2 regions of the Bradyrhizobium ingae genome follow, and region 1 is predicted to be linked to the other one. Evidence: predicted binding sites of a transcription regulator. Region 1 holds the regulator's gene; the other holds the start of a gene.
What was found. Region 1 encodes LexA, which represses DNA repair genes until DNA is damaged. Its sites were predicted from a motif close to TGTTCNNNNTGTGTTCNG; they were not measured.
Positions count from the first base shown of each region.

Region 2: the regulator LexA is predicted to act here: its motif matches at 2,612-2,629, upstream of ACV1FX_RS31135 (ImuA family protein).

Region 1 is NZ_JBVUBB010000004.1:391,023-399,184, reverse strand. It holds gene ACV1FX_RS09085 (glutamine--tRNA ligase/YqeY domain fusion protein) at 1-663, shown strand, start outside; gene ACV1FX_RS09080 (YybH family protein) at 693-1,079, shown strand; gene ACV1FX_RS09075 (DUF2171 domain-containing protein) at 1,188-1,421, shown strand; gene ACV1FX_RS09070 (ComEC/Rec2 family competence protein) at 1,515-3,794, shown strand; gene ACV1FX_RS09065 (hypothetical protein) at 3,802-4,239, opposite strand; gene lexA (transcriptional repressor LexA) at 4,828-5,526, opposite strand; gene ACV1FX_RS09055 (molybdopterin molybdotransferase MoeA) at 5,703-6,914, opposite strand; gene ACV1FX_RS09050 (hypothetical protein) at 7,142-7,318, shown strand; gene ACV1FX_RS09045 (hypothetical protein) at 7,420-7,653, opposite strand; gene ACV1FX_RS09040 (HAD family hydrolase) at 7,794-8,162, opposite strand, start outside.
Region 2 is NZ_JBVUBB010000030.1:45,136-52,254, forward strand. It holds gene ACV1FX_RS31125 (inorganic phosphate transporter) at 1-1,022, opposite strand, end outside; gene ACV1FX_RS31130 (UdgX family uracil-DNA binding protein) at 1,131-2,528, opposite strand; gene ACV1FX_RS31135 (ImuA family protein) at 2,697-3,488, shown strand; gene ACV1FX_RS31140 (Y-family DNA polymerase) at 3,379-5,031, shown strand; gene ACV1FX_RS31145 (error-prone DNA polymerase) at 5,028-7,119, shown strand, end outside.

The sequences.
Region 1 (8,162 bases):
AACCGCACGTCGCAGCGGCGCATGGCGGTGCTGCGGCCGCTGAAGGTCGTGATCGAGAACTATCCGGAAGGGCAGGTCGAGGAGCTCGAGGCGATCAACCATCCCGACGATCCGTCCGCCGGCACGCGAAAGATCGCGTTCTCTCGCGAGATCTATATCGAGCGCGACGACTTCATGGAGAACCCGCCGAAAAAGTTCTTCCGCCTGTCGCCGGGCAATGAGGTGCGGCTGCGCTACGCCTATTTCATCAAGTGCACCGGCGTGATCAAGAACGATGCCGGCGAGGTGATCGAGCTCCGCTGCACCTATGATCCCCTGACCAAGGGCGGCAACGCGCCCGACGGCCGCAAGGTGAAGGCGACGATGCACTGGCTGCCGGCGGCGCAGTCGGTGCCCGCGGAGATCCGAATCTACAACCAGCTGTTCTCGAACCCGAGCCCGAACGCTGCCAATTTTGCCGCCGATCTCAACCCGCAGTCGCTGGAGATCCTTCCCGATGCGCGGATCGAGGCGTCGGTTGCCGAGAGCAACGCGACCGAGCCGATGCAGTTCGAGCGGCAGGGCTACTTCGTGCGCGACAAGGATTCGACGCCGGGCAAGCCGGTATTTTCGCGGACCATCGGCCTGCGCGACACGTTTGCGAAGGAAGTCGCCAAGGGCTGAGAAAAGGCCGGCAAGGACGGAGCTGACGCATGCAGGAGGAAGCCGACGCCATCGTTTCCGCCATCATCGCGAAATGGTCCGCCGGCTTCGCAACGTTGGATGCGGCGGCGCTGTCGTCGCTGTATTCGAGAAGCGCCTTTTTCTTCGGCTCCAATCCACGGCTCTATCGGGGCAGGGATGCTGTCGCCGATTATTTCAACGGCCTGCCGCGCTGGCGTTCGCCGAGTGCGGCCTTTTCCGAAGTGCGGGCGGCTCGGGTCAGTCCGGACCTGATCAACATGGCCGCAATCGTCTCCTTCGATCTTGCCGGGGAACGTCCGGATTTTTCGGTCAAGATGAGCTGGGTCATCATTCGTGAGCAGGATGACTGGAAAATAGTCAATCACCACGCCTCCTCGCGTGCGCCGCTGATCTGACAAGCGTGGCGTGCACGGCATCGTCATTTTGGCCACGGCATCGTCATTTTGGCCAGAGAAACGAACCTCGCCCTCCCGGCGTTGTTTGGGTCCAACGAGGATCCCACCATGCAGAACATCGCAGAGCATATGGAAGTGATCGGCGCCGACGGCGTTCATATCGGCACCGTCGACCGTGTCGAGGGCAACCGCATCAAGCTGACCAGGAAGGACAGCGGCGAGGGCAGCCACAAGGGCCATCATCATTTCATCGACAAGGGGCTCGTGGCCGATGTCGAGGGCAACAAGGTCCGCCTCTCGGCCAAGGCGGCGGTGGCGGTGACGATGGAAGAGGAAAAGTAGCGGTCCTTAGGCCGGTTCCCTTTCCGTTCCGCTATTCGCATCCCCACACCTTCCGATAGCTTCCGCAGCCGTCGCGTATCGTAAGGTGTAGGAATGGCGGAGCCTTCCCGGCCACACCGCTCGCAAGGGATTGCCGGGACATGGCCTGTGGGCCGTGCCGCTTCGGCTGGCGGCCTTGTGCCGGCAGGCTTTGGCGCGTGGTCGTCGCTGGCCGAGACGTTGCGCGGATGGGCCGAGGCGGAAGCCGGCGCGGGGCGGTTGCTGCCATGGGTCCCCGTGGCCTTTGGTACCGGGATTGCTCTCTATTTTGCCGCCGACCACGAACCCGTGCTCTGGGTCGCCGCAATCACGGCGCTGGTGCTCATGGCGGGTGCCGTGCTGTTGCGGCGGAGCCGGTTGTTCGCACCCGCCATCATGATCGCTGCGATCGCCGCGGGTTTTGCGACCGCGACCTGGAAGACCGCGCGCATCGCGCACACCGTGCTCGCAAAGCCGCTCTATTCGGTGGCGCTGTCCGGCTTCGTCGAGACGCGCGATATCCGTGAGCGGACCGACCGCTTCGTGCTGCGGGTGACCGCGATGGAGGCGCCGCGCGGCGATGTCCAGCTCGAGCGTGTGCGGCTGTCGGTGCGCAAGGGCACAGCGCCGGAGGTCGGCAGCTTCGTGCAACTCAAGGCGCGCCTGATGCCGCCGCTCGCTCCCTTACGGCCCGGCAGCTATGATTTCGGGCGCGACATGTTTTTTCAGGGCATCGGCGCGTCCGGCTTTGCGATGGGCGCGATCACGGTCGCCGCAGCGCCCGAGGTCGGCGGCTTGCGGCTGCGCTATGCCGCGATGATGCAGGGCCTGCGCGATGCGATCGACGCGCGCATCCGCGCCACGCTCGACGGCGACAATCGTGCGATCGCCACCGCGCTCCTCACCGGGCGGCGCGACGCAATCACCGAGCCCGTCAACGACGCCATGTTCATCTCGGGCCTGGGGCACGTGCTGTCGATCTCCGGCTATCACATGGCAGTCGTCGCCGGCGTCGTGTTCTTCGCCCTGCGCGCGCTGCTGGCGCTGATCCCGGGATTTGCGGTGGGCTACCCGATCAAGAAATGGTCGGCCGCGGCAGCGCTCGTCGCCGCCGCGTTTTACCTGCTGTTGTCCGGCGCCGAGGTCGCGACCCAAAGATCGTTCTTCATGACGGCGGTGGTGCTGATCGCGGTGATAGTCGATCGCCGCGCCATCACTTTTCGCACGCTCGCCGTTGCCGCGATGATCGTGCTCGCGGTCGCGCCGGAGGCCCTGGTGCATCCGAGCTTCCAGATGTCGTTTGTGGCAACGCTTGGTCTGGTCGCTATGGTGCAGATCGGCATGCCGAACCTGTTGGCCTCGCCGGATCATTCCACGACTGCGCGTATCGCGCTCTGGGGTGGCCGCGAGCTCGTCATGCTGCTGATGGCCTCGCTGATCGCAGGGCTTGCGACCACGCCCTATGCAGCCTTTCATTTCCACCGCGTCACGCCCTACGGCGTGCTCGCCAATCTCGCGGCGATGCCGGTGGTTTCCGCGTTGGTGATGCCCGCCGGCCTGCTCGGCTTGATGGCAGCGCCGTTCGGGCTGGATGGCGTGTTCTGGTGGCTGATGGGGATCGGCATCGACTGGATGGTCGTTGTGACGCGCTGGGTCGCGGCATTGCCGGGCGCGGTTGGCCGCGTCACCGCGTTCGGGACCGGTCCGCTGATTGCCGCCAGCTTCGGCCTTATCGTGGTGGGCCTGTTGCGCACGCCACTGCGCTGGACGGGCGCCATCGTGCTGGCGCTTGCAATTGGCTGGGCGCTGCACGTGCGCCAGCCCGACGTTCTGATTGCAGGCGACGGCCACAGCGTCGCGGTGCGCGGCAGGGACGGCCAGCTGCACCTGATCCGAACCGGCAAGGACAATTTTCTTCTCAAGGAATGGCTTGCGGCCGATGCCGATCCGCGCAGTGTGACTGATGCGTCGCTCACCGACGGTGTCTCATGCGACGAGGCCGGCTGCGTGGCGTCACTCGCCGATGGTCGTCTGGTTGCGCTCCCGCTGCGTGTCGATGCGCTGGCGGATGATTGCAGCCGCGCCGCGCTGGTCGTGACTGCAAAGCCTGCAGCAATCGATTGCGCGGCGATGGTCGTGGATCGCGACCGCCTGAAGACACAAGGTGCCCTTGCGCTCTCGCGCGAGGGCGACGGTTTCACGTTGCAAACGGTGAAAGCAAGGGGCGCAAACCGCCCTTGGTCGCCGGCTGGGGCCGGCGATAGCGATTTCGAGCTCAACCTCGCACCGCGGCCGGCCACTCCGCGCAGCAAAGATGCTACGCCGTCGGAGGCCGACCTGCAGGCCGAGGAATGAAGACGCGTCAGCCGATCGGCAGGCGCGTCGTGGGCGTCGGGGTCGTGTGCTGTTCGACGGCGGGCTGCTCTGTCTTCTCGCCGAGCGGCTGCGTCACCGGCAACTGCAGAACCGTGGCACGCTGTCCTTCGACGAGCTGCGTCACCAGCACGTAGTTGCCGTCTGGGAATTCGATCGCATCATGATGACGATCGGGAATGTGCGGATCAACCTTGCCGAATTTGCCGACGCGCGAATTGACGGTGCGCGTCCAGATCCAGCGATTGTCGTAGCGGACGTTGTCGGCGAAGGCGAGCTCGGTGCCGGGCAGGAGGCAGACGGCAACCGAGAGATCGCGCTCCGACGCAAATCCACGCGTCGAGGTGCCGCGGAAGGTTGTCGTGACGATCGTCTCGCCGACTTGAGCGGGGCGGGTCGCAACGGCATGCAGGCTGTAGTCACACATCGAAGTGCTCCTCATGCGAGATAGCCGGTCCGCGCCCCCCGGAGGCGCAGGCCTCTATCAGAGTGGAAGCCTTCGAGTGTATCGCGTTTGTGGGCAAATCTGCGGCCCGACTGCGCGCCGCCCGATCACTTTATCTTTCCCGGCAAACCAGGAACAAAGCCTCTCGCTACTAGTCTATCTTGGTTCACACCATTCACTCGCACGAGTTTTCATCAGCGGCCGGCAGGAGCGGAGTACCCCGAAGAAGGACAGCTCGCCCTGCGGCGCAGGTGCGATCGCATTGTTGGCGTTGCGGCATGGCGCACTGGTCGCCGCGTGCTCCGTCTTGCGGACGGAATGGTGGTGTTGCGCTGCGTCGCTCGTGGATGTCGAGCGATCAAGGCCGCCGAGATCACGCTCAAAATCTCTATCGCCGGGCTGTTTCCCTGCATCATAAACAGCGCCTTCGCGCCTGCGGTGCTCGAGGATCTAGCTCTGCGCAGGCGCGTGACAATCGCGTGGAGAAACGAAAACGCCGTCGTCGCGGAGCGGACAATCCATCCGCGCCGTCTTGTCGATCGATCACCGGCCGGCCGCCGGAGAGGGCAGTCAGTACTTCCGGTACAGGCCGATCAGCTTGCCCTGAATCTTCACCCGGTTCGGCGGCAGGATGCGCACCTCATAGGCGGTGTTGGCGGGCTCCAGCGCGATCGACGCGCCGCGGCGGCGGAAGCGCTTCAGCGTCGCTTCCTCGTCGTCGATCAGTGCCACGACGATGTCGCCGGTATCGGCAGTCTCGTTACGCTGGATCAGCGCCATGTCGCCATCCAGGATCCCGGCGTCGACCATCGAGTCGCCGCGTACTTCGAGCGCGTAGTGCTCGCCCGAGCCGAGCATGTCCGGAGGGACGCTGATGGTGTGGCTGCGGGTCTGTAAGGCCTCGATCGGCGTGCCGGCCGCGATCCGTCCCATCACGGGCACGGCGACCGGACGCTCGCCGTCGTCAACCGGAGCGCTTGTGCTTCGTACCTTGCCGAGATTGCCTTCGATGACGCTCGGCGTGAAGCCGCGGCGGCCGGCACCTGCGGCCTGAAGTTCGGGCAGCTTGATGACCTCGATGGCGCGCGCGCGGTTGGGTAGGCGGCGGATGAAGCCGCGCTCTTCCAGCGCGGTGATCAGGCGGTGGATGCCCGACTTCGAGCGCAGATCGAGCGCGTCCTTCATTTCGTCGAAGGAGGGCGGCACGCCGCTTTCCTTGAGGCGCTCACTGATGAACCGCAGAAGCTCGTATTGTTTGCGCGTTAACATCTTGACCAAGTCCCCCGGTTGACGTCGTTCGATTCCGAGACGCAAGATTCAGCAGAACCCGCTAGATGCTCGAAACAAATCATGAACGGACACTATATGTTCGATATGTGTTCCGCAACCACTTAATTTTGTGTGAACGCCGCCAAGGTTCGCGCCACGGACGAATCAGATTGCGTTCACACGGGAAGCCGCAACACCTCGCAAGGCGTGCCTGCTTCGGCTTTCGGTGCGAACGGCGCCCGCACGAGAAGTCCCTGTGCCATAGCGAGATTCGCAAGCAGCGAGGAGTCCTGGTGGTTGACGGGAACGGCCACGAGCGTGCCGTCCTCGCGCTCCTCGAGCCGGGCGCGCAAGTAATCCTCGCGGACGTCGTTAGGCCCGACGTCGCGCCCGAGCACGGCGCGCTCGCGGCGGTGATGAACGCGAGAGCGGCCAGCAAGAGCGCGAATCAAGGGCACCATGAACAGGAAGCCGCAGACATAGGACGAGACCGGATTGCCGGGCAGGCCGATCACCCGCATCGCGCCGAGATGGCCGTGCATCATCGGCTTGCCTGGCCGCATCGCGATTTTCCAGAACGCCATCTCGAAGCCTTCGGCTTGAAGCGCCGGCCTGACCAGATCGTGGTCACCGACAGAAGCCCCGCCGGTCGTGATCAGGATGTCGGCGCCGCTCTCGCGGGCCCGGCGGATGCCGGCGGTGGTCGCCGCAACGGTATCGGCGGCAATGCCGAGATCGATCGTTTCTGCGCCCTCGGCCCGCGCCAGCGCGTGCAGGGCGTAGCCGTTGGAAAAAACGATCTGGCCCGCGGCCGGCGTCGAGCCCGGCATCACCAGCTCGTCGCCGGTCGCGAGAAGCGCGACCCTTGGCCGGCGGCGGACGGCAAGCTCCGGATGGTTCATGCCGGCGGCCAGTGAGAGGTCGCGTTCGGTCAGCCTGGCTCCCTGTCGCAGGAGCACGTCGCCCTCGCGGAAGTCGACGCCGGCGGGACGGATGTGCCGTCCGGCGATCGCTGCCTCCTTGATCGTGACGCGCTTGCCGTCAGCGACCGTGTCCTCCTGAATCACCACCGCATCCGCGCCGTCGGGCACCACGCCGCCGGTGAATATCCGCACCGCCTCTCCAGGGCCAACCGATCCCGCGAACGGCCGCCCGGCCGCGACCTCGCCGATCACGGTGAGCTCTGCGCCTGCCGCTGCCGCATCGGCCGCGCGCACCGCATAGCCGTCCATCGCCGACATCGCCTGCGGCGGCTGCGTACGCCGCGCCGCGACGTCGTGCGCCAGCACGCGATGGTAGGCCGCATCCAGCGCGACCATCTCCTCCGCCACGGGCGCGACGCCCGCAAGCACCGCGGCAAGCGCGTCGGACACCGGCATCAGGGCCACGGGCAAAACTCCTGCTGGGAGAATAATAATGACAGGTCGCGTTGCGTTCTAGCCGAGTGCGCGCATCGAGGCAAAAGGAGGGGGATCCGGAGGCGGAGACGAATTATCCCTCCGGCAGCAGAGGCCGAGGTGCCCTTTGGGACAATATCGTGCCGTCCCGCTTCGGGCTCAGACTTGTTGAGCGCCACTGCATGAAGGCGCGTCAGGAGACGTCCGGGAGAACCCTGATGGCAGAGACTTCAAAGCTGTCGGTTGAAAAGGCGCTCGAGAAGCTGCGCGGCGATGAGCCGCCGAAATCGAGGAGCGCAAAGCTTGACGAGGAGATCGAAGCGCTCAAGGAGAAGACGAACCGGATGCGCGCACAACGGCAGCGTCTCGATCGGCCCCAACCCAAGCGCAGTTGAGTGTGCTTACCTTGGTCGCCGCGCGATCGTCTCGATGACGAAAAAGACCGGAATGACGGTGGCCAGACATGCCACTGCGACGACCAGGCTCACGGCTAGCATCAGGTGGCTCCCGTTTTATTGTCCGGATCGACGTCCGGCGCCTTCAGGCTGTGATCCGTCTCGGGCAGGGGATCACCCTGCGATTTGAGATCCGCCGCCTTGCTGACCAGCTTGGCGGAGAGCTGTGAGTTCGACGTTGACTTGGCGAACTTGAGAAGGATGGAGGCTTGCTTGTTGAAGTAGGTCTTGCCCAACACGATCACGCGTCCGTTGTAGAGAATCCCAACGGGCATATGACTCTCGACGCGCTGATCCGTTCCGGGAACTCTGTACAAAAATACACAGAGTGAGTTGGTTCCACATTTTACTCGAAAAGTTCCTCGAGGCGCATGGAACCGAGTTCTGAGCTACCGCGGCAATATGGGCGTTCTTTTCACAGTCCCAGGGCCTTCAGCGCCTCACTGACGTCGCGAGGCGACGTCACGTGAACTGCGGTCAGCCCTCGTGCCCGCGCGCCTTCGACGTTTTCCGCGAGATCGTCGAAGAACACGATTCGCTGCGCCGGTACGCCGATCGCGGCAACGACATGGTCGAAGGCTTCCGCATCGGGTTTGCGCAGGCCGATGCTGGAGGACAGATAGAGCTCGCGGAAATGGCCAAGCAGGTCGGCATACTCCTTCGAGAAATATTCCACATGCGGCCGATTGGTGTTGGAGAAAACGTAGAGCGGCATGTGCTTCGCGGCACGCGGCAACAGGTTTGCGATGTCGGGCATCTCGCCCGCGAAGATCGCATTCCACCC
Region 2 (7,119 bases), on a different contig from region 1:
TGTTGAGCGACGTAGTTGGTCACCGCGGGGCGCGGGTTGCCGATCACGTTGTAGCCGGCAGCCTTGGCCTCGATCACCCTGCTCGCGGCCTCCGAGTTCGCGGTGAACGCCTCGATCTGGCTCGCCGGCAGCGCGCGGTTGAGCGCATAGGCCGTCGGCACGGTGCCGATCAGGATCAGCATGATCAGGCCCATGCCCTTCTGGCCGTCATTGGAGCCGTGGAAGAAGCTCACCAGTGTGCAGGTAAGGATCAGGATGCCGCGGATCCACCACGGCGGCGGCTGATCGCCCTTCGGCTCGCCGAACAGAGCGGGCGTTGCACGCAACAGCACGGTACGCAGGATCAGGAGCAGGCCGGCGGCGAGCGCGAAGCCGAACAGCGGCGACAGCAGCAGCGCCTTGCCGATATTGGTGGCCTGGGTCCAGTCAACGCCCGAGGTGCCGCTGCGGCCATGCAGGACCGCGTTCATGATGCCGACGCCCATGATCGAGCCGATCAGCGTGTGCGAGCTCGACGCCGGCAGGCCGAAATACCACGTGCCAACGTTCCAGATGATCGCTGCGATCAGAAGTGCGAACACCATGGCGAAGCCGGCGCTCGAGCCGACCTGGAGGATCAACTCCACCGGCAGCAGCGAGACGATGCCGAACGCGACTGCGCCCGATGACAGCAGCACGCCGAACAGGTTGAACATGCCGGACCAGACCACGGCGATGTGGGCGGGCAGCGAGCGAGTGTAGATGACGGTTGCGACCGCATTGGCGGTGTCGTGGAAGCCGTTCACGAACTCGAATCCGAGCGCGATGAGCAGCGCGACGAAGAGCATGAGGAAGGGCGCAATGCTCTTGACCTGCGTGCCGGTCGCATCGACGTCGACCCAGATGCTGTAGGCGACGAAGAGCAGCGCCGCGGCGATGATCCCCATGTAAATAATGCCGGTCAGCGGATGAAAACCGCGGTCGAGGTCGGGGCCCCTCCGCAAGGCCGGCTCGATGGAGCCGGGTAAAGCAAGGTCACTCATTGAAAACTCTCCTGTCCCTGTGCCCCGATTTTGCGCGCGGCATGTGACAGGCAGTTGAAATGACGGTGCTTCTCCACCGGTATCTGCTGCGGCGCAGCGTGAGCTACGTCACGCAGCTCGTGCCGATTTTTCCCGGAATCCGGCCGCGATCCTGAGATCGTCGACGAAGCGCTGGTATTCCAGCTCCTTGGCCTTGGGGTCCGGCAGCCGCAACAGGTAGGACGGATGCACCGTCACCAGCGCCTTGCGGCCGTCGGCGAGGTCGATCAGCCGGCCGCGGTTCTTGCCGATCGGGGTGATCTTGCCGAACACGCATTGCGCGGCGGTCGCGCCCATCGCGACGACGAGGCTGGGCTTGAGCGCTGCCAGTTCCCGTTCATACCATTGCCGGCAGGCACGGATCTCCGGCGTGTTCGGCTTCTGGTGCAGGCGGATTTTCCCGCGCGGTACAAACTTGAAATGCTTCACCGCGTTGGTGACGTAGACCTTCCTGCGATCGACGCCGGCCTCTTCCAGTGCGCGATCGAGCATCTGCCCGGCCGGTCCCACGAAGGGGTGGCCGGCGATGTCTTCCTTGTCGCCCGGCTGTTCGCCGACCAGCATGATGGTGGCGCTCTTGGGGCCTTCGCCGAACACGGTCTGTGTTGCATCCTTGTAGAGATGGCAGGCGCGGCAATGGGCGGCTTCCTCGCGGAGCGTTTCGAGATCATCGGCGGCGGGTTTGCGTGGCATGGAGGCCTCGGGACGCAGGGTGGTCCGTCCGCCGGTCCAGCGTTCGGCATCGGCGAGCAGAGGTTCAAGTATCGAGGCTTCCGGGAGGTTCCTCGCGCGCTTGTCGGATGTTTCCGCTGCGATCGGCCGATCAGGATTGAAATGGCGGCGCCAGGTTTCCTCCAATCGGTTTGATGCCGGCATCTCCGTCCGGCTGATCCCCGGCGTGAAGGAGATGACGTGGCCGTCCCAATGGGCGCAAATATCGGGCGTCAGGATCGACCAGGGCATGTCGGCATAGCGGCGCGCGAAAAAGGGCGCCGCGAATGCGACGATGTGATGCTCCGGCACGAACCAGGCGGCGTAATGTGCCTTCTGCTCGCGTCCGATCTCGCGGAAACGGATGACATCGCGCATGCGTTGCACGTCGCGATGCACGGCGTTAGCCATCGTCATGGCCAGTGCCACGTCGGGATCGGTCATCAGTCCGAGGAGGTCGTGATCGGCTTTCAACCGCCATAGCAGGCGATAAAGCAGCGCAAAGCGTTCGCCGTCGCGATTGAGGATCGCGACGCGCGCAAGCTCGATGAAATTGGCCGGGACGTTGAAGGTGCTCTCGATCTCGATCGGCGGCAGGCTCGGCGCTTCGGACAGGCCGGGCGGCATCTGATCCTTGGTTGGGCCCTGCACGTCCCACGTCACGTCCACCGGGGCGATGTGATGCAGTGCCAGCGCGCGTGCGGCTTTACGCCAGCCGTCAAAATCAGTCTCGCTATCAAGGGTGATGAGGTACATGGCACTTGAATCCTATTGATTCCGCTCATGAATCCGCGGGCGCGCCAATTCGATTGACTCCAGTGGCGCTGTTAGCTTTATATTAGAACATATCATGAACAAATGAGCCAGCCGATCGTTTGTCTTTCTGACGATCCTGGCGACCCATCAGGCAAAGGAGCAGCGAGCATGAGCGCACGCACAAGCGCGCTTGCGGCTTTGCGCGGCCAGATCGAGCGCATCGAAACGTCGGAAGCCGCGCATCATCGCGATCGCGTGGCGCTCGGCCACCCGGAAGCAGACGACGCGTTGCAGGGCGGGCTGGCGCGCGCGGCGATCCACGAAGTGTTTTGCGAGGGACGCCAGGGCACGGTTGCGACGGGGTTTGTCTCCGGCCTTGCAGGTCGCGTGATGGCGCGCCGCCCGCTGCTGTGGGTGCGCCAGGATTTTTCGGAAATCGAGGCGGGCGCGCTGTCGATGAGTGGGCTGGCCGAGTTCGGTCTCGATCCGCGCCGCGTGGTGGTGGTGCGCGCTGCCGATGCCGAGAGCGCGCTGCGGACGTCAGCAGATGCGCTTGCCTGCGATGCGCTGGGTGCCGTCGTGCTCGAGCTCTGGGGCGAGACGAAACAGTTCGATCTCGTGGCAAGCCGCAAGCTCACGCTTGCAGCCCAGGCTTCCGGCGTGACCGGGCTGCTGCTGCGGATGGCGGCAAACCCTCTGCCGTCGACCGCGGAAACCAGATGGATGTTGCGGGCGGCGCATTCGCCGCCTGGACCTGTGTGGAGCGCCTGGGGCGCGCCTTGCTTCGATGCCGAGCTCGTTCGCAATCGTCATGGCCCGGTCGGCCGGTGGATCATGGAATGGAAATGTGATGAGTGCCAGTTCAGCGAACCGTCGTCGTATCCTCAGCCTGTGGCTGCCGCGCCTGCCCGTCGATCGCATCAAGCGGGTGCTTTCGCTCATCAGCGAAAGGCCGGGTAAAGCGTTTCCAGGCGAAGTGGATATCGGTTCGGGTGGAGAAAACGCGTTAAAACGAAAAGATGAACCGAGCATCGTCGTTGCCAAGGAAAGCAACGCGCTTTCGATCTACGCGCTCGATGAAGCGGCTGGGCGCCTCGGTCTGCATATCGGCCAGCCGCTGGCGAATGCCCGCGCGATCTGTCCAGACATCAAGGTGTTCGACGCCGATGTCGCGGCGGATGCCAGGACGCTCGAGGATATCGCCGACTGGTGCGATTGCTTCACCCCGCTGGTGGCGCTCGATCCCCCGCATGGCCTCTTTCTCGACATCACCGGCTGCGCGCATCTGTTCGGCGGCGAAGCCAATCTGTTGCAGGCGCTCGTTCGTGCGTTGGCACGGCAGGGTTTTGCGGTCAGCGCGGCGATCGCCGGCACTTCCGTTTGCGCGCGCACGCTGACGCGGCAGGCACCTGGCACCATCGTTGCCGATGGCGCGGAGGCGGAAGCAATCAACCGTTTCCCGGTCTCGGCGCTCGGCGCGGATGACGCCATCGCCACGGGTCTGCGCCGCGCCGGCCTGAAGACCATCGGCGATGTTGCTTCGCGCAGCCCCCACGAGATCACTGCGCGCTTCGGTGCGCGCTTCTCGACGCTGCTCGCGCATGCGCTGGGGCAGGGCGATGCGCCGATCAGCCCGCGAAAACCGTTGCCTGACTACATCGTGGAAAAGCGCTTCGCCGAGCCGATCGCGACTGACACCATGATCGCGATGACGCTGTCGCGGCTTGCGGATACGCTTGTTACCTCAATGGAGAAGCAGGGCAAGGGTGCGCGCCGGCTTGAAGCGGCATTCTTCCGCACCGATGGCGTGGTGCGCGCGATCATGGTCGAGACCGGGCGTCCCGTCACGCAAAGCAAGGTCGTCGATCGTCTGTTTCGCGAGCGGCTCGACACACTCGCCGATCCCCTCGATCCCGGCTTCGGCTTCGACATGGTCCGTCTCTCGGCGAGTCGCACCGAGATCGTCGTGCAGGAGCAGCGCGATCTCGACGCGCACGTCCATGACAATGACGAACTCGCCGCGCTGGTCGATCGCATCGCTGCGCGAATCGGCGGCAAGCGCGTCGTCGTGCACCTGCCACAGGATACGCATATCCCGGAGTGCGCCGTGCTGGCTGCGCCCGCGCAGCATCATCTCGCCGCTGCCGCGCAGGCTGAATGGCCATCGCGCGTCGCAAACGAGCCACCGCTGCGTCCGTTGCGGCTGTTCAACAGACCGGAGCCGATCAAGGTGCCGTTCGCGACCGTGCCTGACGGTGCGCCGCATCAATTCACCTGGCGCCGCGCGCTGCATGCAGTGGTGCGGGTGGAAGGGCCCGAGCGCATCGCGATGGAATGGTGGCGGCAGGACGGCAAGCAGCTCACACGGGACTACTTTCGTGTCGAGGATGCCGAAGGCCTGCGGTTCTGGATCTTTCGCGATGGTCTCTACGATAGCGAGCTTGTCGACGAGGAGGGCAGGTCCGTTCCCGCTAACTGGTATGTGCACGGTCTCTTCGCATGAATACGCCTGCTTACGCCGAGATCGGCATCACCACCAACTTCTCCTTCCTGCGCGGCGGCTCGGATCCGCGCGCCTATGTGCATCAGGCCAGCATTTTGGGCATTCCCGCGATCGGGATTGCAGATCACAACACGCTTGCCGGCGTGGTGCGTGCCTACAAGGAACTCGACAATACGGAAGTGCTACACAAGCCAAAACTCCTGATCGGCACGCGCATCGTCTTCATCGACGACACGCCCGACATCCTGGTCTATCCGCGCGACCGTGCTGCTTACGGCCGGCTCTGCCAGCTTCTCACCCGGGGCAAGCGCGGCGATGACATCACACGGATCGAGAAGGGCGAGTGCCATCTCACCTTCGCCGATCTCCTGGAATTCTCCGAAGGCCAGCTTCTGGTCCTGACGCTGCCGCATCGCTTCGAGCCGGGACAAGCGCTGGATGTTCTCGGAAAACTGAAGACAAGCCGTGCCGAGGGCGTGTGGCTGGCAGCGAGCCTGCTCTATCGCGGCGACGACCGGCGTCGCCTCGCGCGGCTCGATGATCTTGCGGTGAAGGCAAAGGTGCCGCTGCTCGCGACCAACGAGGTGCTCTATCACCATCCCGCGCGCCGGCCCTTGCAGGACGTGCTGACCTGCATCCGGGAAAAAACCACGATCGAGGCGATCGGGAAGAAGCTGGAGGCCAATGCCGAACGTTTCCTGAAAACACCTCGGGAAATGGCGCGGCTGTTCCGCGATTTCCCTGCGGCGATCGCAGAAACCATGCGCTTTGCAGACGCAATCGACTTCTCGCTCGACCAGCTCAAATATCAATATCCGGACGAGCCGGTACCGCCGGGCAAGACCGCGCAAGGGCATCTGGAGGACCTGACCTGGGCGGGCGTGCAGACATATTTCGGCGGCAGGATCGACGACAAGCTTCGCGCCACCCTGCACAAGGAGCTCGCGCTGATCGCCGAGCTGAAATACGCGCATTATTTTCTCACCGTGCACGACATCGTCCATTATGCGCGCAGCCAGAACATTCTGTGTCAGGGCCGGGGCTCGGCGGCGAATTCGGCCGTGTGTTACGTGCTCGGCATCACCTCGGTCGATCCGACCAAGGTCGATCTGTTGTTCGAGCGCTTCATCTCCAAGGAGCGGCTGGAGCCGCCTGATATCGACGTCGATTTCGAGCATTCGCGGCGCGAGGAGGTGATGCAATATGTCTATCGCCGCTACGGCCGCCATCGCGCCGCGATCATCGCGACCGTCATCCACTACCGCCCGCGCAGCGCCATCCGCGATGTCGGCAAGGCGCTGGGCCTGACGGAGGACGTCACCGCGGCGCTCGCCGACACGGTCTGGGGCAGCTGGGGCAAGGGTCTCAACGACATGCAGGTCAAGCAGGCCGGGCTTGATCCCAACAATCCCATGGTCAGCCTCGCGGTCGAACTTGCGACCGAGCTGATCGAATTCCCGCGCCATCTCTCGCAGCATGTCGGCGGCTATGTGCTGACCCAGGACCGGCTCGACACCTATGTGCCGATCGGCAATGCCGCGATGGACGATCGAACGTTCATCGAATGGGACAAGGACGACGTCGATGCGCTCAACATGATGAAGGTCGACGTGCTGGCGCTGGGCATGCTGACCTGCATCCGCAAGTGTTTTGATTTGATCGACCAGCACAAGGGCAAGCGCTGGGTCCTGGCGAGCGTGCCGCAGGACGATCCCAGAGTTTACGACATGCTGTGTGACGGCGAGTCGCTCGGCGTGTTCCAGGTCGAGAGCCGCGCGCAGATGAACATGCTGCCGCGCCTGAGGCCGCGGACCTTCTATGATCTCGTCATCGAAGTCGCGATCGTGCGCCCCGGGCCGATCCAGGGCGACATGGTGCATCCTTACTTGCGACGGCGGAACGGCCAGGAAAAAGTGAGCTATCCATCTCCGTCACCGGAGCATGGCGACAAGGACGAACTCTACAAGGTGCTGCACAAGACGATGGGCGTGCCCCTGTTCCAGGAACAGGCAATGCGGATCGCGATCGAGGCGGCAAAATTCACCTCCGAGGAAGCCAACGGCCTGCGCCGCTCGATGGCGACCTTCC